3 regions of the Sinorhizobium chiapasense genome follow, and region 1 is predicted to be linked to each of the others. Evidence: predicted binding sites of a transcription regulator. Region 1 holds the regulator's gene; each other region holds the start of a gene.
The links. Region 1 encodes LexA, which represses DNA repair genes until DNA is damaged. Its sites were predicted from a motif close to TGTTCNNNNTGTGTTCNG; they were not measured.

Region 1 (6,681 bases):
AATGGCGCCGAGTTGGGCGCTCGTCGTGCCGTAGACGGCCATGTGGCGAGCCGCCATCCAACTATGGTGGCTGACGGCGCGGGAGTCACCGAGCGGCTTGCCCCAGTAGCCACGCTTTTCGGCATGCGCCATGCCGCGAAACCCCTTCTTGCGGGTCTCCTGCGACTGCGACCAGTCCGTCACGGCACCCATCAGCACGACGTAGTCCGCGATGCCTCTATCGAGATAGGACATGGTGGCAGCCATGCCGAGGCCGGCCAGCGCGCCGCCGCGCCCACAGGTGAAATAGAAATTGTTCTTGATGCCGAGAACACGCGTAAAGGCGTCCGAATAACTGGCGCGATCACCGCCGCCGCCCGTACGTCTAAGATCGATCGCGCCACCGATATCGGCCCTTGTCAGGCCCGCATCGGCGATCGCAAGCCTCGCCGCCTCTGCCGCGATCATTCGTTCCGATCGGTCCGGCTGCGGCCCGGCGACAACGCCGAGGCCAACGATCGCGTATTTTCCGGAAGATGCATGCTTTCCCACCTCGGTCATCCTTTCGTCATCGTGAAGCTTCGTAATTCTCGGTCGCCCTGTCCCCGGCATCGGCCTTTTGCACTCCGGTTCCAGGGCCGGACGGTAGTCGGAGCATTCCGCCGTCGACGGACAGGCCGCCAAAGGGATCGCCGAGCAGCCGCTCGAACTCGCCGAGCTCGCAGGCGTATTCGGCTCCCGGAAGTGCGCAGGCGAGGTGAATGGCGAAGGAGGAGAGCAGCCGGCTGCCGACAGCGGCACCCATCCGGTACTGGATGCCCGCCTCTTCACAGAGCGCAGCCGCCGTGAGCGTATTGCGGATCCCGCCGAGCTTCGGGATCTTCAGGCTGATCGCATCCACGCGCCGGTGTTTTGCCAGGTCGTAGACTTCTGCGAGAGAGCCTGCCGCCTCGTCGGCCTCGACGGCGATCGGGACCATCCTCGTCACGAGCGACAAGCCTTCGCGATCCTCGGCTGGCACCGGCTGCTCGACGAGCTCGATGCCATGATCCGCCATCTTGAGGATCGCGGTTACCGCATCTTTCGGCGAATATGACTGGTTGGCATCGATCGTCAGGTGCACGTGCGGGCCGACCTCGGCACGGATAGCCACGACCCGCGCGACATCCTCGTCGACATGGCCGTGCACCTTGATCTTCAGGTAACGGTATCCCTGGTCGACAAGGCGCCTCGCCTGAGCGGCCATCTCATCCGGTGACTTGATGGCAAGAATGCGCAGGATCGGCACCTCGCTGCGCAGTTTACCGCCTAGCAGCGTCGTCAGCGGGACATTCAGCGTCCGTGCCAGAAGGTCGTGGAGCGCGCAGTCGACAGCGGCCTTGGCCTGCGGAGCTCCACGGAGCCTGCGGTCGAGCCCCTGCATGATGGCGCCGATCTCGTCAGCGTGCCTGCCGAGCACCAGGGGACGGAAATGACCGAGTTCGGCAACGAGCGTGGACTTGATCGAGCCCATATGGGCAGTGGCCGAGGCATAGCCGAACCCCTCGGCATCTGCCGTTGCGATGCGCAGGATCACGCCTTCCGTGTTCGGATTGGCGCCAAGCGCGAATTTCCATTCCGGATCGTCCTTCTTCAGGACCACCGGCTCGATATCGAATGCGACAATTTCCATGATTCAGCTCCCGTTGCGCAAAACGTCGGCAGAGCAGAATTCTCAGGCGGTTCGGGCCTCGCTGTTGAACGGAACGACGCGGCGGCCGAGATAGTGAGCCTCGGGACCGTAGAGCAGGTCGCGCACATCGGCTGGCGACAGCAACTTGATGAGCTGGTCTGTCTGGCCGCTCAGCGGCAGCACCAGCCCGCCCGCCTGCGCAAGGTCGAGAACGACGTCCATGTCTTTCTCGTGCCAGGTGAAGCGGGTTCCGTCCCAGCGCTCCAAGGTATTGTTGTAGCCGGGGCTCTTCAGCAGAATCTCGCGCATGCGCTGCGCATCGACGCCGTAGCGCTTGGCAAGGAGCAGCGCTTCGTAGTTGCCGACACAATGGATCCAGTGCAGCAGATTATTGCAGGCCTTGGCGAGCTGTCCGGAGCCGAGATCGCCGACGTGCAGAACATCGCGGCTGTAGCTCATCAGCACCGGACGCGCCATTTCGACGGCGTCCTCCCGGCCACCGCAAAGCGAAAGCAGCGTCCCCTCGCGCGCGCCCTCCAGGCCGTAGACAACCGGCGCGTCGATGAAGTTTACGCCATAGCTGTCGCAATACTCTCCGAGTTCGCGCATCGTGCCCGGATTGTTGGTGGCGGCGATCGCAATGACCGAGCTCTTCTTGACGTGGAGCGCCAGTTCCCTGGTCACGGCGCGCGACTGGTCATCGGTCGCGACGACGGCGATGAAGACGTCGGCCATCGTGGCAAGATCAGCGAGGTCTTTCGCAGCCGTGATACCCGCGGCCGACGCCTTGGCGAGACATTCCGCGTCGAGGTCGTAGGCCGCTACTGCGAATCCCGCCTTCAGCGCGTGTGATGCCATGGCCAATCCCATTGCGCCGACGCCCACGAATCCAACTCTTACTGACATGCAATCCTCCCCGTGCCTTGAAAAAAGCCAGCCGAAACCGTTGGGACGCGCGGCGCGCTCCCTGAAGGCCGACCATGATCAGGCGATGATTGAATCCGGACTGTCCGGAAATGCTCCTCCTCGACCGTCGCTTCGGTTGTGCGACGCCGTCTCCTCACGGCTTCGTACAACCCCGTCCTGAAGGACTTCTCGCTTCGGCCTTCCCGTGCGCAAATCGTTGGTAGCCGCCGGGAATGATCGAAGTCTGCGGGCCGGAAGTTCTAAAATCAAGAAGAATGATTTGATATCGTTCAAACCAAAAGTTAGAACTGATTATCGTCAAATCCAGTTTCTCGGGGAGGTGAAATATGGATCTGCGTTCGGTCAATCGATTCCTTGCAGTCGCTGAACTGGGGAGCCTGAACAAGGCTGCGCAACGCCTCAATCTTTCCCAGCCGGCGCTTTCGAAAAGCATCCAGATGCTCGAATATGCTTTTGGAGTGCCGCTGCTCGATCGCGGGCCGCGCGGCATCACGCTTACGTCTTTCGGCGAGGCGGTCTTCGATCATGCCCGGCGCATTGCGGCGGAGATGCGCAAGATGGAGAGCGATATCAAAGCGATCCGCACACTTGGATCAGGCGAGATCAACGTCGGCGCTCCGCTTGGCCCGGACAGCCGCACGCTGGCATTCGCGATCCTCAGACTTGTGACCGACGAGCGGCGCCTCACCATCAACATTGCCAATGGCACCCGCAGCGACCTGATCCGCCCATTGCTGCTGGGGGATCTCGATTTCCTGATCGCGACCCTCTTCGAGCCGGAGGACCTTCCACCCGATGTCGAACAGAGCGAACTCTATCTCGATTCCATGATCCTCGTCGTCCGCGCCGGTCACCCGATGCTTGACGGTCATCAGATCGAACTCAACGAACTGGCGCAGTATCCTTGGGTGGTATTGACCGGCAACCGCGATCTCGAAGGCGCGCTGCGCAAGCTTGTAGGCATGGAATTCAAGAGATCGGTTTTGCGCAGCGGCTCCCCGATGTTCGTCAAGAACATTCTCCAGAAGAGCGAGTTCATCGGCCTTGTGCGCCAGGACGCCGTACGCATCGAGCTCGAGACAGGTTCATTGGTCGAGATCGACATATCCGCTCAGCTCGACATCCACGAGTTCGTGCCGCCGCAGAAGGTGGGACTGATCTTCCGATCGGACGTCTCGATTCCGGTGGCGAGCCAGGCCCTGATCCAGGAGATCACAGCCGCAACACGCGCAAACTCCGGAGCTCTCACCAAGCTGACGGAGATGTGAAACCGGCGTAGCCCGCCCTTTACGTGGTTCACGGCGAGGCGTCGGCGGAGCAACCGCCCGCTTTGCCGGAGGATTTCGCAACGGCCAGGGAAATTCACGGAATTTTAGGTACTTGCGGAACACATATGGAACAGATAGTGTCTGTTCTTGATTTGTTTCGCGACTCTGGAGTGACGCGCCATGCTAACCCGCAAGCAACAGGAATTGCTTCTGTTCATTCACGAGCGAATGAAGGAATCCGGGGTGCCGCCGTCCTTCGACGAGATGAAAGACGCATTGGACCTCGCCTCCAAGTCGGGCATCCACCGGTTGATCACCGCGCTTGAAGAGCGTGGCTTCATTCGCCGTCTTCCCAACCGGGCGCGCGCGCTCGAAGTCATCAAGCTGCCCGAGGCCTACACCACGAGCCCGCAGCCACGGCGTGGCTTCTCGCCAAGCGTGATCGAAGGCAGCCTGGGCAAGCCACCTGCCGCGCCTGCCGCCACGACGAAATCGGCGCCACCGAGCGATACTGCATCGGTTTCCGTGCCGGTCATGGGGCGGATCGCGGCCGGCGTCCCGATTTCCGCGATCCAGAACAACACTCATGACATTTCCATCCCGGCCGAGATGATCGGCAACGGCGAACACTACGCGCTCGAGATCAAGGGCGACTCGATGATCGAGGCGGGTATCTTCGACGGCGATACCGTGATCATTCGGAACACGAACACGGCCAATCCCGGCGACATCATCGTTGCGCTTGTCGACGATGAGGAGGTAACGCTCAAGCGGTTCCGCAGAAAGGGCGCATCCATCGCGCTCGAAGCGGCCAACCCGGCCTATGAAACGCGGATATTCGGACCGGACCGCGTCAAGATCCAAGGCAAGCTCGTCGGCCTTATTCGCCGCTATCACTAGTTGAGACGGGCTGGTGAGTCGGGCTCAGCAATGCGACTTGCGGCAGTGATTCAAATTGCTACAGCGCCCTTTCCGCACCTGAGCAGACGCGCGGCGCTGGAGAAAATCACACTGCAACTCGGGTGGCCAAAACCAAAGGCCCTGCTCTACCGCCTTGCAGAGGGCCAATCCGTTAATGATGGCACTGATCGCCGCGAATCGCGTTTGCGCGGGCCAAACGGTTTTGCCGTAAGCCAAACACTCACACAGCGTCCGGCTACACATTCATCGTTGATTTTCTTGAAGTAAAAGCTTTGGAGGCCTCGCCCGGAATTGAACCGGGGTACAAGGATTTGCAGTCCTCTGCGTCACCACTCCGCCACGAGGCCTCTCACGCTCGATCGATCAAGCGATGGCCGGCGTTTAGAACGAATCTATGAGGAGTGCAAGGGGAGTGGTTCGAAAAAGGTGGGACGGCGCCAGGTCATCCACGTTCCCCCCAGCGCTCCGCTAATGCGCGCTTGGCACCCCGCGGCCGCATGTGCCTTTCAGGATTTGTCGGAAGAATTTTGCTGGCCGCGCCAGCGCGCCCACCAGACCGCCAGCTTGCGGCGACGACGGCGGATGGCCGGTATGTCGTGAGAAAGCACGAGCAGCCCCAGAGGAATCATCCAGAAGCCTAACACCGGCAGGAAGCCCAATACGCCGCCCACCACAAGGAGCGTCCCAACAAGAATTCGCAGCACCGGTGAGTCGGGCAAGTTCATACGCCATTTGCCGAGGACGAGCTCGTGGGTCTGCGGGTCGATGCCGAAATGTCGTTCTTTCCTGCCGTTCGTCATTATTCCTCTTTCATGCTCCTCCCCAGAATTGGGGCCTTCTCCACAGCCGCGCAACGGACGTTGTCATTTTTTTTGAAAAACCGCTTGGCAAATCGAAAAAGCATTTGTATTAGCAGCCTCACTTCTGCGGCGCAGATGATCCCTGGTAGCTCAGCGGTAGAGCACTCGACTGTTAATCGATAGGTCGCCGGTTCGAATCCGGCCCGGGGAGCCAGTTTCAAAGAGCCATTCGCGGCAAAGGCCCGAGTGGCTCTTTTTTCGTTTGTCGGCATAGTCTCTGAAGGTTCCTCATGCGTGTTGCATGGCTTTTCCTGGTTCTCGCGATCACGACAGAGGTCGCCGGCCTCACGGCGATGAAAGCTGCTTCCGCCTCCGGCTCCTATGCCGGGCATGCGATCATGTACGCATCGATTGCACTCTCATACGTGTTCCTTGCCAAGGCCGTGAAGACGATCTCCGTCGGCGTCGCCTATGCCATCTGGGAAGGGTCCGGTGTGGCCCTCATCACGATCGTCTCCGTGTTCGTCTTCGGCCATGCACTCAGCGGCCGCGAGATGCTGGGCCTGTCGATGGCCGTTGCAGGCATACTGCTCGTCAACGCCGGTGAGGTCGAGCAAGAGGAAGCGGCGGGAGAAGCCGCCCGATGAGCGCCGATGGCTTCTATTTCGCTTTCGCGGTTATGGCCGGCATTCTCGACGTCGCAGCGAATCTGGCCTCCACGAAGTCGAACGGCTTTGCCCGGCGCGGCTGGGGCGCGCTTTCGATTCTCCTGGTGTTGGCCGCCTTCGCACTGCTCGCGAAAGCGATTAAGGGTATGGAACTCGCCATGGCCTATGCGGTACTTGGCGCCACCGGCATTTTCGGCACCGCGATCTGCGGGCGCCTTTTCTTCGGCCAAAAGCTAAGGCCAGTCGGCTGGGTCGGCCTGTCGCTGGTCTTTGGTGCGGTTCTGGTGCTTCACACCGCCTGACGCGGCCTGCCTTTTGAACCGGAGCGCTCTTTCTTTGCGGCGGTGGCGGGTGCACGCCCCGGCACGAGCCAGTTGAGAAGCGCAAAGTAGGCGCCATAAGGCAGGAACCGCAGCAGCTTAACGGCATAGACAAAGCGTTTCGGG
Region 2 (6,681 bases), on a different replicon from region 1:
GACGATGCGCGCCGCGTCGGCACTCGCCAATCCGCGCACCAGCCGCATCCCAAGCCGCACCGCATGCCGGTCGGCGCCTTCGATCGGCTCGAGCGTGCAGTCCCAGCGCGAACGGTTGATGCAGATCGGGCGGACCTCCACACCATGCTTCCTGGCGTCTGTGACGATCTGCGCGGGAGCATAGAACCCCATCGGCTGCGAGTTGAGAAGCGCCACGCAGAAGACGTCGGGGAAATGGCATTTCACGTAGTTGGAGGCATAGGCGATCAGCGCGAAGGAAGCGGCATGGCTCTCGGGAAAGCCATAGGAGCCAAAACCTTCCAGCTGAGAGAATGTCTTTTCGGCGAAGTCCGGCGAATAGCCGTTCCCGATCATGCCGGAGACGAGCTTGTCCTTGAACTTGGAAACGCCGCCGGTGAACTTGAAGGTCGCCATGGATTTCCGGAGCTGGTCGGCTTCCCCGCCCGTGAACCCGGCACAGACCATCGCCACCTTCATGGCCGACTCCTGGAACAGTGGCACCCCCAGTGTCTTGTGGAGGACCGCCTCCAGCTCCGGGGTCGGGTACTCCACGGGCTCCTTGCCTTCGCGCCGACGCAGATAGGGATGGACCATATCGCCCTGGATCGGGCCGGGACGGACGATCGCCACCTGGATGACGAGGTCGTAGAAGGTCCGCGGCTTCATGCGCGGCAGCATCGACATCTGGGCGCGGGATTCGATCTGGAAGGTGCCGAGCGTATCGGCCTTGCGGATCATTGCGTAGGTCGCCGGATCCTCCTGGGGGATGGTGGCAAGGTCGAGATCCTGATGCTTGTGCTCTCCGATCAGCGCGAATGACTTGGCCATGCAGGTCAGCATGCCGAGCGCCAGCACGTCGACCTTCATCATCTTCAGCGCCTCGATGTCATCCTTATCCCATTCGATCACCTGACGGTCGGCCATGGTTGCCGGCTCGATCGGCACCAGATCATCGAGCCTGTCGTGGGTGAGCACGAAACCACCGGGATGCTGACCGAGATGGCGCGGCGCACCCATCAGCTGCTGGGCAAGTTTTAGAGTCAAAGCAAGACGCCGGTCGTCCGGATTGAGGCCGATTTCACGCACCTGCCGCTCGCCGACGGTCTCCGACCAGGACCAGATGCCGGAGGAGAGCGTTTTGATCAGGTCCTCCGGTAGACCAAGCGCCTTGCCGACATCGCGAATGGCGCCCTTGGCCCGATAGCGGGTGACGGTCGAGCAGAGTGCCGCCTTGTCGTGGCCGTAGGTCTTGTAGATCCACTGGATAACCTCCTCGCGCCGCTCATGTTCGAAATCGACATCGATGTCAGGCGGCTCGTCGCGCTCCTGGGAGACGAAGCGCTCGAAGAGCAGATCGTTGGTGTCGGGATCGATCGAAGTGATGCCGAGCACATAGCACACGGCGGAATTGGCCGCCGATCCCCTGCCCTGACAGAGAATGCCTTGTGACCGGGCATAACGGACGATGGAGAACACCGTCAGGAAGTAGGGGGCGTATCTCATCGTCTCGATCAGCGCCAGTTCGTGTCGGATCGTCTTTTCGACATGCGCCGGCAGCCCTTCGGGATACCGCGTCTTGACGCCCTCCCAGGTGTAATGCTCCAGCGACTGCTGTGCTGTCATGCCCGGGATCAGCGCTTCTTCGGGATATTGATAAACGAGCTCCTCGAGCGAGAACGTGCAGCGCTCGACGATCTCCATCGTGCGCTTGTGCGCTTCCGGGTAGCGGGGGAAGAGACGTGCCATTTCTTCCGGCGGCTTCAGATAACGGTCGGCGTGCCGCTCGCGCTCAAAGCCGACATCGTCGATCGTGGTCCCGGTGCGGATGCAGGTGACGACGTCCTGCAGCTGCCGGCGGCCGGGCTCATGAAACAGCACGTCATTGGTGACCACGGTCTTTGCCCGGTGCTTCACCGCTAGGTTCGACAGCTCGTGCAGGCGCAATTCATCATTGGGGCGCCGGCGCAGGCAGAGCGAGACATAGGCGCGGTCACCAAAGATTTCCGCCATCTTCCTGAGTTGCACGGCGCAGGTGTCGTCCGGCATATCCGGCACAAGAACGGCGATCAGGCCCTCGCTATACAGTACGACATCATCAAGATGCAGGATGCAATTTGCTTTCCCTCCGCGGCTCTTGCCCAAGGTCAAAAGCCGTGTCAGCCGTGAATAGGCGGCGCGATCGGTCGGATAGACGAGGATCGACATGCCATCCTGCAGATCGAGCCGGCAACCGACAACGAGCCGCAGGCCGGTGGCGCGCGACGCCTCCAGCGCCCGGACGATGCCGGCCAGGCTATTGCGGTCAACAACGCCGAGCGCCTCGATGCCCAAGAGCTTTGCGGTGGCGAACAATTCCTCTGCCGAGCTTGCGCCCCGGAGGAACGAGAAATGCGTGGTGACCTGGAGTTCGGCGTAGCGCATCACGCAAACATCCCGTGCATGAACCACTTATGCGATCCTGTTTCCGCATCGACGCCGTCGCCGGCTCGGAAAATCCAGAAACGTTCGCCGGTATCATCCTCGACCACGAAATAGTCGCGGACAGCGATCCATTCTGAGCTGCGTTTCCACCATTCGCCAAAGATCCGCTCCGGACCGTCGGCGCGCCTCACCCGCCGGCGCTTGCCGCGCCAGGTGAACGAGACCGGCGGATGATCCGGCAAAAGGGCAATCACTTCTATCGGTTCCGGACGCGCCAGAAGCCGCGGCGGCCTCGGCCAATGGAGCGGCCAGGTGGCGCCGTCCTCGTCGGCCGTCGGCGCGATCCGCTGGACACTGCGCTCAGGGACATCGCTTGCGACTGGCGCAACGCGAAAAATCCGCTGGCCGCCGCGATTGCCAAGCACATCGATAAGCGGAGTCACATCCGTCACCTGTTCTTCGATCAGGCATGACGCCGACTGTGTTTCGACAAGCGGCTCGGCGAGAGTGGCCGCCAGGCTGAGCTTCTCGATGCCGAAGCCGGGCTCGATCTTCTCGATCCGATCCCTGAACAGTTTCGCTAGCCAGGCGATGTCGCGAACCGGCTTGGCGGTCCCGGCCCTCAATGCCTGGATGGTATTGTCGATCCGGTGGACGATGAGGTCGGCGCGCCGCACGCCAAGCCCGCGATTCTCGAGCTCCAGACAGAGCTGCCGCACCAGGCGGCTGACGTATTTCTCGACGGTCTCCTGTGCGCCGATCGGTTCGGCAAAGGACTTGTTCACCTCGACGAGGTCCGCCGGCCGGATCGGATCGATCGGCTCGGCGACGCGGCCGTACATCTGGTCGAGACGCCGCCCGACCTCCGGGCCGAAGCGGAGCGTCAGCGGCGCCCGTGGCGTGGCGGCGAGATCGCCGATGGTTGCGAAGCCGAGGGTGCGGAGGCTTGCAACGATCTCGGCCGACAAGCGCAACGACGACAGCGGCAGATGGTTCACGGCCTTGGCTGTCTCGCCGCGCGGAATGATAACCGTCTCGCGATCCGTGGTGCGGGCAAGCGCATGCGCGGCACCCCACGTATCGGCGATCGCGGCATCGGCAGCGAGACCTCGGCCGCGGAAGCGATTGATAAGACCCGAGAGCATAAGCTCCTCGCCACCTTGAAGGTGATCGGCGCCCTCGGTGTCCATGACGATGCCATCAGGAGGATCCATGGCGACGACGGGGGAGTATTGCGACAAGGCCCAGAGCGTCAGCCGTTCTAGTGCTGCGAGGTCCGCCGCCGGATCGGCATCGATCATAATGAGGCCCTGGAACAGCGCCTGCGCCTTGGCAGCCGGCATTCCGACACGAAGCCCGAGTTTGAGAGCTGCCCGATCGGTCGCCGCAATCCATCGCTTTGAGCCGCTCCTGGCAATCACCACCAGCGGCGTTTCAACCGATAGCGACGGATCGGCCCGCCTGATCCGGTCGGTAGGCAGTGTCGGAAGAAAGACAGATACGACCCTGGCCATCGCATGCTCCGATGATGAATTCGCCTCCCTCTCCTGCCCGGAGCCGCATCAGCTCCGCCAGCCACCGCGCCCGCCCGACACCCGGCACGGGAAGCGGCTCGGATGGCAGCACCGAGATCCGCCAGCGGGTTGCCGCGGCCGTCGGCATGCCGAAGTCTGATGCTTCCGTCTGCCGACGCCACCGGCGGATCACCAGGCCCAATGTTCCCGACTTTTCCGCCGCAAGCTGCAGACGGCGCGATGCCGTCATCGGCAGGCGCACCAGCTCGGCAACGACGGCGCCAAGGCCGCCATAACGCAAGGCCTCCTCGAAGCTTGCGAGCACCGTCTCTTCCTTGTCGCACTCGACGAAGGTGACGCGATCAGGATGAAGCCCGACCTGGGCAAGGGCGGGAAAGAACAGATCAAATCGGGTCAGGCACCAGACGACCTTGCCGGTGGTACGGGCAGCGATGCCGCCGATGAAGAGTGCCGCGGCCGCCCCGTCGATGGCGCCGTTTCCACCACCGGCCACTTCGTGCAGCGCGCCATAGGCGAGGCCACCTCCCGGCAGCTGCGCGTCTATCTCGCTGACCCCGAACGGTAGAACGCTGCGATTGCGTGAGCCTGCCCCTTCCAGGCTGGCGATTTTCTCGCGCAACTCGTCGAGTACGGGGTTTGAAATGGCGGCGGCTGCGGTCATGATCTCCTTTACGGCAACCCGTTTTCGGCTTGAGAAGTAGAATTATGTTCTGTATTTGTTCTCAAAGCGCAAATGAGTCAATGCGCATATGGCGCGGGAAAGTTGAGGGAGAGTCCCGAACGGAGAATTCCGTGAGTGGATTCAATTCGATGGCACGAATGGGAATTTTTTCGCATGGCGCGACCGGAGCCTGTGAGCGATTTGGATCGAAAACTGAAGGATCACCGTGAGCCGAACATCGAATTCATCTGTCACCGATGTGACCGCCACTCCAAGCTTGAGCGTAAGCTCCTGGTGAAAGCGTTTGGCGCCGGTGCGAGCTTGGCGGCGATCCGCCGTCGCATGGCAACGGGCTGCGAGCGCATGCAGACGCCGGAGGGTGACAAATGCGGCGCGCACTTCCCATGTTTGGCTGAGGGACCTGATGGAAGCTAGGCCATGACAAACGACGAAGGCAGCAAGCGGCCGCGCAAGATCGTTCACATCGACATGGATGCCTTTTATGCATCAGTCGAGCAGCGCGACAATCCAGAGCTGCGGGGCCTGCCGGTTGCCGTCGGCTATCCTGCGGCCCGCGGCGTGGTGGCGGCCGCCAGCTACGAGGCACGCAAGTTCGGCGTTCATTCGGCGATGCCCTCGGTGACCGCGAAGCGCAAATGCCCCGACCTCATCTTCGTCAGGCCGCGCTTTGACGTCTACAAAGCCGTCTCGTTGCAGATCCGCGCGATCTTCGCCGAATACACGCCGATGATCGAGCCACTCTCGCTCGACGAGGCCTACCTCGATGTCACCGAAAACCTGAAGGGCATGGAGATCGCCACCGAGATCGCCGCGGCGATCCGGGCGAAGATCAAGCAGGTCACCGGTCTCAATGCGTCGGCCGGGATTTCGTACAACAAGTTCCTCGCCAAGATGGCATCCGACCTGAACAAGCCCAATGGTCAGGCTGTCATCACGCCGAAGAACGGGCCGGCCTTCGTCGAGGCCCTCCCCGTCAAAAAATTCCATGGGGTAGGCCCCGCAACGGCCGAAAAGATGCATAGGCTCGGGATCGAAAAGGGCGCAGACCTCAAGGAGAAGACGCTCGAGTTCCTGGTCGAACATTTCGGGAAGTCGGGACCATATTTCTATGGGATCGCCCGCGGCGTCGACAATCGCCAGGTCAAGCCGGACCGGGTGCGGAAATCCGTTGGCGCGGAAGACACGTTCTCCGAGGACATTCACTCCTTCGAACCGGCTCGCGAAGGCCTTCAGCCGCTGATCGAGAAAGTCTGGGGTTACTGCGAGGCCAATGAGATCGGCGCCAAGACCGTCACGCTCAAGGTAAAGTATGCCGACTTCAGCCAGATCACGCGAAGCAAGACGGTCACGGCACCTCTGCCGGCGATTACCGACCTCGAGGAGGTGGTCGGCCTGCTTCTCGGGCCGATCTTTCCGCCGCGTAGGGGAATCCGCCTGCTCGGCGTGACGCTGTCATCATTGGAACGGCGGACCTCTGGGGTGGCGCCGCAGTTGCGGCTGGCGCTTTAGACCGCAAGCGTTGTCTGGACAGGATCGATCGAATGGCGCTTGACACGGAATGTCCCTGCCGGCAGCGGGCGAAGGATTTCGCCCTGGGGTACAAGCCCATCGAGCCACGCCAGGCGGTCATCTCGTGTCAGCACCGCCATCTGCCGGTGGTGAAACGGCGCGAGATCGGCATTCGCCTCGACTGTCAGGATGGCGTAGGCCTCCGGCCAGTCCTCGAGATCCGAAATCCATTGTTCCAGTGACGGTCCTGCCATTCATCCTACCGGTGGTTGTTGATGGTGCAGACCACTTTAATGGGAGTGGTTGTGTTCTTGGAACCCTCAAAACATCTTGGGTGGTATCAATATGGCGCATCGCTGACGCGACCCCGCTCTATGCCTTCGGCACGAAGACCGCAAAAAAGCGTTCTTCGCCCAGTAGGGTAACGATCGGCTGCGCAAGAGCCGCCTCGCGGCCTTCACGTCATGACTGCATCAAATTGCTATGAAAGCCGTTTACAGCTTGCGGTGAAAT
Region 3 (6,681 bases), 1.5 Mb from region 1:
CGACAATCCTGTGCGCGGCATCCTCAAGCTCACCGAGGCCCTCATGGACCCGCCCTTCGATACCGGGACCGAGAGCTTCCAGCCATCGAACCTCGAGGTCACGACCATCGATGTCGGCAATCCGGCCGTCAACGTCATTCCGGCGAAGGCGATCGCCAGCTTCAACATTCGCTTCAACGACAATTGGACCGCCGAAAGCCTCATGGCGGAGATTGTCGCCAGGCTCGATCATGCCGCAGCGAGCGACAAGCTCAGGCCCGACCGCGCGCCGGTCCGCTACGACATCGTCTGGAACGAGCGTCCGAGCCACGTGTTCCTCACGCGCAACAACGCCCTCATCGATTCGCTTTCCGGCGCGGTCGAGGCCGTCGTCGGGCGCCAGCCGAAGCTTTCGACCACTGGCGGAACCTCGGATGCTCGCTTCATCAAGGATTATTGCCCCGTCGTCGAATTCGGCCTGGTCGGACAGACGATGCATATGGTCGACGAGCGCGTTGCCGTCGCCGACCTCGAAACCCTGACCGGGATCTACGAGACCTTCATAGCCCGCTGGTTCGGTCATGCCGCTGCTTGACGAGGTCCTCACCTACGTCAAAGGGCTATGGCTGCTCATCCAGGGCAACCGCGAGGGCTTCCGCTGGCTGGATTTCAGCGAAAGCGGCCTGTGGCGTTCGTTTGCGGCAATACTCTGGTCTCTGCCGGCGATCGCCGTGACCTGGGCGTCCTGGCGGCTCTATTATCTTTCGGCCATGCCGCCCGGCACGACGATCGGCTTCGGCTTCATCCTGAAGCTGCTTGTCGTCGACCTCGCCAGCTGGCTGCTGCCTATCATCCTGATCGTCATCCTCTCCCGGCCGCTGGGTTTTACGATTTTTGTGGTGCCGGTGATCGTTACCACCAATTGGCTCTCGGTGCCGCTCTCCTATGCCATGGCGCTGCCAGCCGCGATCCGTCTGCTGGTCCCGGGCAGCCAGGGACTGACTAGCCTGATTTGGCTCTTGTTGCTGATCGTAAGCGTTGCCTTGCTCTTCCGGCTTCTGCGCACGGTCACCGGCAACCAGACTTTGCTGGCAACCGCGTTGACGGCACTCTTCCTGCTGCCGTCGATGATGATCGGCGAGTTTCTGCAGCGTTTCTTTGGTCTCGTTCCGGGCTAGCGAAGCGTCTCAGTGCTGCGTTTGGCCAAGGTCAATAATCGACCTGCATGAAGTAGAGGCCGTCCGGGGGCGCGACCGGCCCACAGGCCTTTCGATCGCGCGCTTCGAGCGCCGCCTGCAGATCGTCCGGCGTCCACTTGCCCTCGCCAACCAGCTTCAGCGAACCGGCGAAGGAGCGAATCTGGTTGTGCAGAAAGCTCTGGGCCGTCGCGCGGATCTCGATGAGATCCCCCGCTCGCGTCACGTCGAGCCGATCAAGCGTGCGCAGCGGGCTCGCCGCCTGGCAGTGGGCGGAGCGGAAGGTCGTGAAATCGTGGTGGCCGACCAATCTTTGTGCGGCCTCATGCATGGTCTCATGGTCGAGCGTTTTCGGCACCCACCAAGCGCGCCTTGCTTCGAGCGCCAGCGGCGAACGGCGTGAGATGATGCGATAGAGATAGTGGCGGCGCACCGCCGAGAAACGCGCGTCGAAATCCGGCGGCGCCTCAAGTGCGTCGAGAATCGAGACACGTTCGCCGGCAAGCGTGAGATGCGCATTGAGCGCGTTGCGCAAGGTGTGCGTCTTCCATTCGCGCGTGAGGTCCGCATGCGCCACCTGGCCCATGGCATGGACGCCGGAATCGGTGCGTCCCGCCCCGCGCACGGACACTGTTTCTCCGGTCAGCGACAGGATCGCCTTCTCGATCGCGCCCTGGACGGACGGACCGTTTTCCTGACGCTGCCAGCCGACATAGTCGGAGCCGTCGTATTCGACGGTGAGGCGATAGCGCGGCATCAGGCGATCCTCGTGCCGCGAGCGACGAGCGTTCCGCGCAGGAACTCGGCGACCGCAAGCGGCTTGCCGCCGGCCTTCTGCAACCGGGTCGGCCGCACCACCCCCTCGCCGCAGGCAATGGTCATTGCCTCGTCCAAGACGGTGCCCGCTGCGCCGGCTCCGGCGGCTTTCTCGGAATTCAGCACCTTTATGCGCTCCGGCTTTCCAGCGATCGTCAGCTCGAACCACGCCCCGGGAAAAGGTGAAAGGCCGCGTATATGATTGTGCACCTCGCCCGCCGGCTTGGTGAAATCGATCCGGGTCTCCGCCTTGCTGATCTTGGCAGCGTAGACCGCCCCTTCTGCGGGTTGCGGCGTCAGTGGCAGATCACCCAGTTCGAGCTTCGCCATCGCCTCCTTCATCAAGGCCGCCCCGACCTGCATCAGCTTGTCGTGCAGCTCACCAGCAGTCATCGTCTCGCCGATCGCAACGGCCTTGGTGAGTGCGACCGGGCCGGTGTCGAGCCCCTTGTCCATCTTCATCACCATCATGCCGGTCTCGTGGTCGCCGGCCATGATTGCGCGCTGGATGGGTGCCGCCCCCCGCCAGCGCGGCAGGAGCGACGCGTGTCCGTTGTAGCAGCCGTGCTTTGTTCCCTGGAGAATCTCCCCGGGCAGCAGCAGGCCGTAGGCGACGACGACGGCGACGTCGGCATTGAACTTGGCGAAGGCTTCGCGATCATCGGCGTCCTTGAAGTTCGGCGGGGTCAGAACGGGTATGCCGAGAAGTTCGGCGGCCTGGTGGACCGGCGATTTCTGCAGGTCGAGACCGCGCCGCCCGCCGGGACGCGGTGGCTGCGTATAGACAGCTGCGATCTCATGGCCTGCCTCGGCGAGTGCGACAAGCGTCGGCACGGAGAATTCCGGCGTTCCCATGAAAATGATGCGAAGCGGCAAGGCGGCAAACTCCGTCTCTTGAAAATCGGGCTGCACCCGCGATTTCCAGCATCGCTCGGTAGCGGTTCTGGAAAAGCTACTGCCTGTATCCTTAAATCGTATCCGATTTAAGGATAAAAAATGCAGCAATTCAAAGCGCTACAGCGTCCTTTGCGCGTAAGACGCGCGGCGCTGTAGGCTCAGATCGCTTTGGCGCCGCGTGTCTTGGCTGCCTTGGTGAACTTGCGGATCACCATATCCCGCTTCAGCTTGGAGATATGGTCGATGAACAGAACGCCGTTCAGATGATCGATCTCGTGCTGCAGACAGGTGGCAAGCAGGCCATCCGCCTCGACCGCTTGCTCCTTGCCGTGGCGATCGAGATATTCGACGGTAATCGCCGCAGGGCGCTCCACTTCCGCATAGTAATCCGGGATCGAGAGGCAGCCTTCCTCGTAGACCGAACGGTCATCGGAGGATCTGACAATTTTCGGGTTGATGAAGACGAGCGGGGTCTTCTCCTCGCCTTCCTTCGACACGTCGAGAACCAGCAGGCGCTTCGGTACGCCGATCTGGATTGCCGCAAGGCCGATGCCCGGCGCGTCGTACATGGTTTCCAGCATGTCGTCCGCGAGGCGGCGGATGTCGTCGTCAACGGTCTCCACCGGCTTGGACACCTGGCGCAGAACCGGATCGGGAAGGATGATTAGTGGCTTGATCGTCATTGTGATCCCATAGCCGATCTTTCCGCTTGCGCGCAAGAACATTGCCTCTGGCGAGATCGCACACGCGGCGCGTGTTGGCTGCAAGGACCGGGATATGTTTGTTCTTGTTTTGATCTGGTCTTCGGGCGCGAATCTGTTAGGCTGCCGCCATGGAGCCCATTGCCTTTTCCTTCGACCAACCGCTGTTCCTCGTTGGCGCCCTGCCCGTCACGGCCGGTCATCTCGTCACGGCGGCCGCGCTTCTCATGACGCTCGCGAGCCTTATGCTTGCGCGTCGGGCAAGGTCCGCCCGCGCTGACGAGCGAGACGAGCAGATGGCGACACTCCTTGCCGCGCAGACGGAATTGCAGGGCCGCATTGCCGCCATGACGGACGTTTTCGGCACCCGCCAGGCGGAACTCAACCAGTCCATCAGCCAGCGAATCGACGGGATGACGCACCGCATCGGCGCCTCGATCAGCGAGCAGACGAAAGCGACGCACGAAAACCTTCGCCGCCTGCAGGAACGGCTTGCCGTCATCGACAGCGCCCAGAACAACATTCAATCGCTGGCCAAGGACATGGCCGGGCTGCAGAACATTCTCGCGAACAAGCAGACGCGCGGGGCTTTCGGCCAGTCGCGCATGGAAGCGATCGTTGCCGACGGGTTGCCGATGGGCGCCTTCGCCTTCCAGGCAACGCTTTCGAACGGCGCACGCCCGGATTGCACGATCCGCATGCCGAACGGCCAGCCGCCGCTCGTCATCGACGCAAAGTTTCCGCTTGAAGGATGGAACGCAATGCGCGACGCGGCGACCGCCGAAAGGCGGCAGCAGGCGGCGCAGACCTTCCGCCGCGACATGGAGGTGCATATTCGCGATATCGCCGGCAAGTATCTCCTGCCGGGGGAGACGCAGGAGACGGCCTTCCTCTTTGTTCCTTCCGAATCGATCTTCGCGGAGATCCACGAGCACTTCGAGGCGATCGTGCAGAAGGCGCATCGCCAGCGCATCGTCATCGTCTCGCCGTCGCTGCTGCTTTTGTCGATCCAGGTGATCCAGGCGATCCTCAAGGACGCCCGCATGCGCGAGCAGGCGCACCTGATCCAGGGCGAAGTCGCGCGCCTGATGGACGACCTTTCACGCCTCGACGAACGTGTGCGCAAACTCCAGGGCCATTTCGCCATGACGCAGAAGGACGTGGAGGATATCCTCATCTCATCGGACAAGCTGACCCGGCGCGGCGCCAAGATCGAGGCGCTGGAGCTCGCGGCGGAAGCCGCGCCCGGCGAGGGCGACAACGGCGGACGGCCGCTGGACAACAGGATGGGGCAATTGAAGCTGCGGGTGGTTGACGAGGACTGACGCGGTCGGGCACTCTTCGCAAAAATCAGCAATCCGACAGGGCACCTCCAAATGATTACTGTCCTTGGGTCCATCAATATGGACCTGATCGCCACGACCGCACGCCTGCCGAAGCCCGGCGAAACCGTTGCCGGGACCGGCTTCTCGACCGCCGCCGGCGGCAAGGGTGCCAACCAGGCGCTGGCCGCACAGCGCGCCGGCGCGTCAGTGCGCATGGCCGGCGCCGTCGGGTGGGACAGTTTTGCGGAGGGTGCGCTGGCGCTGCTCAAAGAAGGCGGAGCCGATCTTGGCCTTATCAAGACGGTGGATGAGCCTACGGGTACGGCACATATCATCGTCGGCGGCGACGGCGAGAACGTCATCGTCGTCGTCGCCAGCGCCAATGCGACGGTGAACGAGAGCGACGCAACGGCCGCACTCGATGCAATGTCGCCCGGCGATACGCTGATGCTGCAGCTCGAAATTCCCGCCGCCTCCGTCGAAAAGGCGCTTGTGGAAGCCAAACGCCGCGGTATCCGCTCGATCGTCAACATCGCCCCACTTACACCCGAGGCAACCAGTCTCGGCCGAATGGCCGATATCGTGATTGCCAACGAAACCGAATTCGAACTGCTGGCCGGCAAGACAGACATCGACGGCGTCGAGCGCGAGGCGGCGATGAAACGGCTCCACGGCGAGACCGGCCGGACCGTGATCGTGACGCTTGGCGCCGAGGGCGTGATCGCCATCCACGATGGTGCCGTTCATCGCGCCAAGGGCCTGACCATAGAACCGGTCGACACTGTCGGCGCCGGCGATACGTTCTGCGGCTATCTGGCCGCGGGCCTCGACGCCGGCCTCCCCTTTCCCGACGCGCTGCGGCAAGCGGCGGTCGCCGGATCGCTTGCATGCCTCAAGCCCGGTGCGCAACCGGCCATACCGCTGGCGTCCGAGGTCGCCGCCCGCCTTTAAGAGACAACGCCGCGTTTTGCCCTCCTATTTCCGCCCGCTTCGCAAACCCGACAGTTTATGTCGCGTCGATCAAACTCGGCGGGCAAAACTTGCCTGTCGCGACGATGATTTGGGTTCGGCGTTGGCTGGATCTTAAGAATTGATCCCCTATTCAGATGCATGAGAAGGTCGACCGCGCTTAAAGGTTTGCTGCCTCCTTCGTGCCGGTCGGCATCTGGCGCTCCATGACGGAGTTTCACCCCACAATTCGGAATGCGTCACGCCGTGGGCGACAAGTCTGCGGACCTCTCAGTATGTGAGGATTTCATGTTCAAGTTCCAAGCCAAATCACTGGCGACCAAACTGATCGCTGTGACAGGCGGTACGATCGCACTCGTGCTGCTCGCCTCGAATTTCGTTCTCATCTCCCAGACACAGAACCGCGTCGAGACGCTGGTTCTCGACGACGCGGACAGCGAAGCGCACGCCATCGCTTCCGACATCGCAGGCAGCGTCGGTGAACTCGCGGCCGCCGCGCGCACGATGTCGGGCGTTCTCGGGCGGGGCCACGCCGGGCAGTCGATCGATCGCGCCGGCGCCATCAATGTGTTGAAGGCGAACCTGGAGCAGCACGAGTTCGCCTTCGGAAGCTGGTTCGCCGAGGAACCGAAGGCCTTCGATGGGAAGGATGTTATCAACAGCACGGAGCTTGGCGGTAACGCAGAGGGCGCATTCACGCCCTATTGGTCGAAGGACCGTAACGGCAAGGCCCAGCTCTCGACCTTCAAGGCGGACTATGCCGCCGAATGGTACGCCCTCGCGGCCAAGAGCGGCAAG

Region 2: a site for LexA is predicted at 4,684-4,701, ahead of RB548_RS21365 (ImuA family protein). Genes of this name have one in related genera too.
Region 3: a site for LexA is predicted at 3,671-3,688, ahead of RB548_RS00270 (DNA recombination protein RmuC). Genes of this name have one in related genera too.

Annotation. Positions count from the first base shown of each region.
Region 1 covers NZ_CP133148.1:1,539,454-1,546,134, reverse strand. The annotation lists gene RB548_RS07490 (thiolase family protein) at 1-531, opposite strand, end outside; gene RB548_RS07485 (mandelate racemase/muconate lactonizing enzyme family protein) at 548-1,651, opposite strand; gene RB548_RS07480 (NAD(P)-dependent oxidoreductase) at 1,694-2,557, opposite strand; gene RB548_RS07475 (LysR family transcriptional regulator) at 2,905-3,846, shown strand; gene lexA (transcriptional repressor LexA) at 4,027-4,746, shown strand; tRNA gene RB548_RS07465 (tRNA-Cys) at 5,041-5,114, opposite strand; gene RB548_RS07460 (hypothetical protein) at 5,274-5,567, opposite strand; tRNA gene RB548_RS07455 (tRNA-Asn) at 5,707-5,781, shown strand; gene RB548_RS07450 (SMR family transporter) at 5,858-6,214, shown strand; gene RB548_RS07445 (SMR family transporter) at 6,211-6,537, shown strand; gene RB548_RS07440 (SDR family NAD(P)-dependent oxidoreductase) at 6,525-6,681, opposite strand, start outside.
Region 2 covers NZ_CP133149.1:146,684-153,364, forward strand. The annotation lists gene RB548_RS21355 (error-prone DNA polymerase) at 1-2,442, opposite strand, end outside; gene RB548_RS21360 (Y-family DNA polymerase) at 2,442-3,956, opposite strand; gene RB548_RS21365 (ImuA family protein) at 3,877-4,638, opposite strand; gene RB548_RS21370 (hypothetical protein) at 4,813-5,073, shown strand; gene dinB (DNA polymerase IV) at 5,077-6,168, shown strand; partial or broken gene RB548_RS21380 (SOS response-associated peptidase family protein) at 6,165-6,383, opposite strand.
Region 3 covers NZ_CP133148.1:56,531-63,211, reverse strand. The annotation lists gene dapE (succinyl-diaminopimelate desuccinylase) at 1-574, shown strand, start outside; gene RB548_RS00290 (hypothetical protein) at 561-1,157, shown strand; gene truA (tRNA pseudouridine(38-40) synthase TruA) at 1,189-1,932, opposite strand; gene fmt (methionyl-tRNA formyltransferase) at 1,932-2,867, opposite strand; gene def (peptide deformylase) at 3,047-3,571, opposite strand; gene RB548_RS00270 (DNA recombination protein RmuC) at 3,721-4,914, shown strand; gene RB548_RS00265 (ribokinase) at 4,966-5,865, shown strand; gene RB548_RS00260 (methyl-accepting chemotaxis protein) at 6,172-6,681, shown strand, end outside.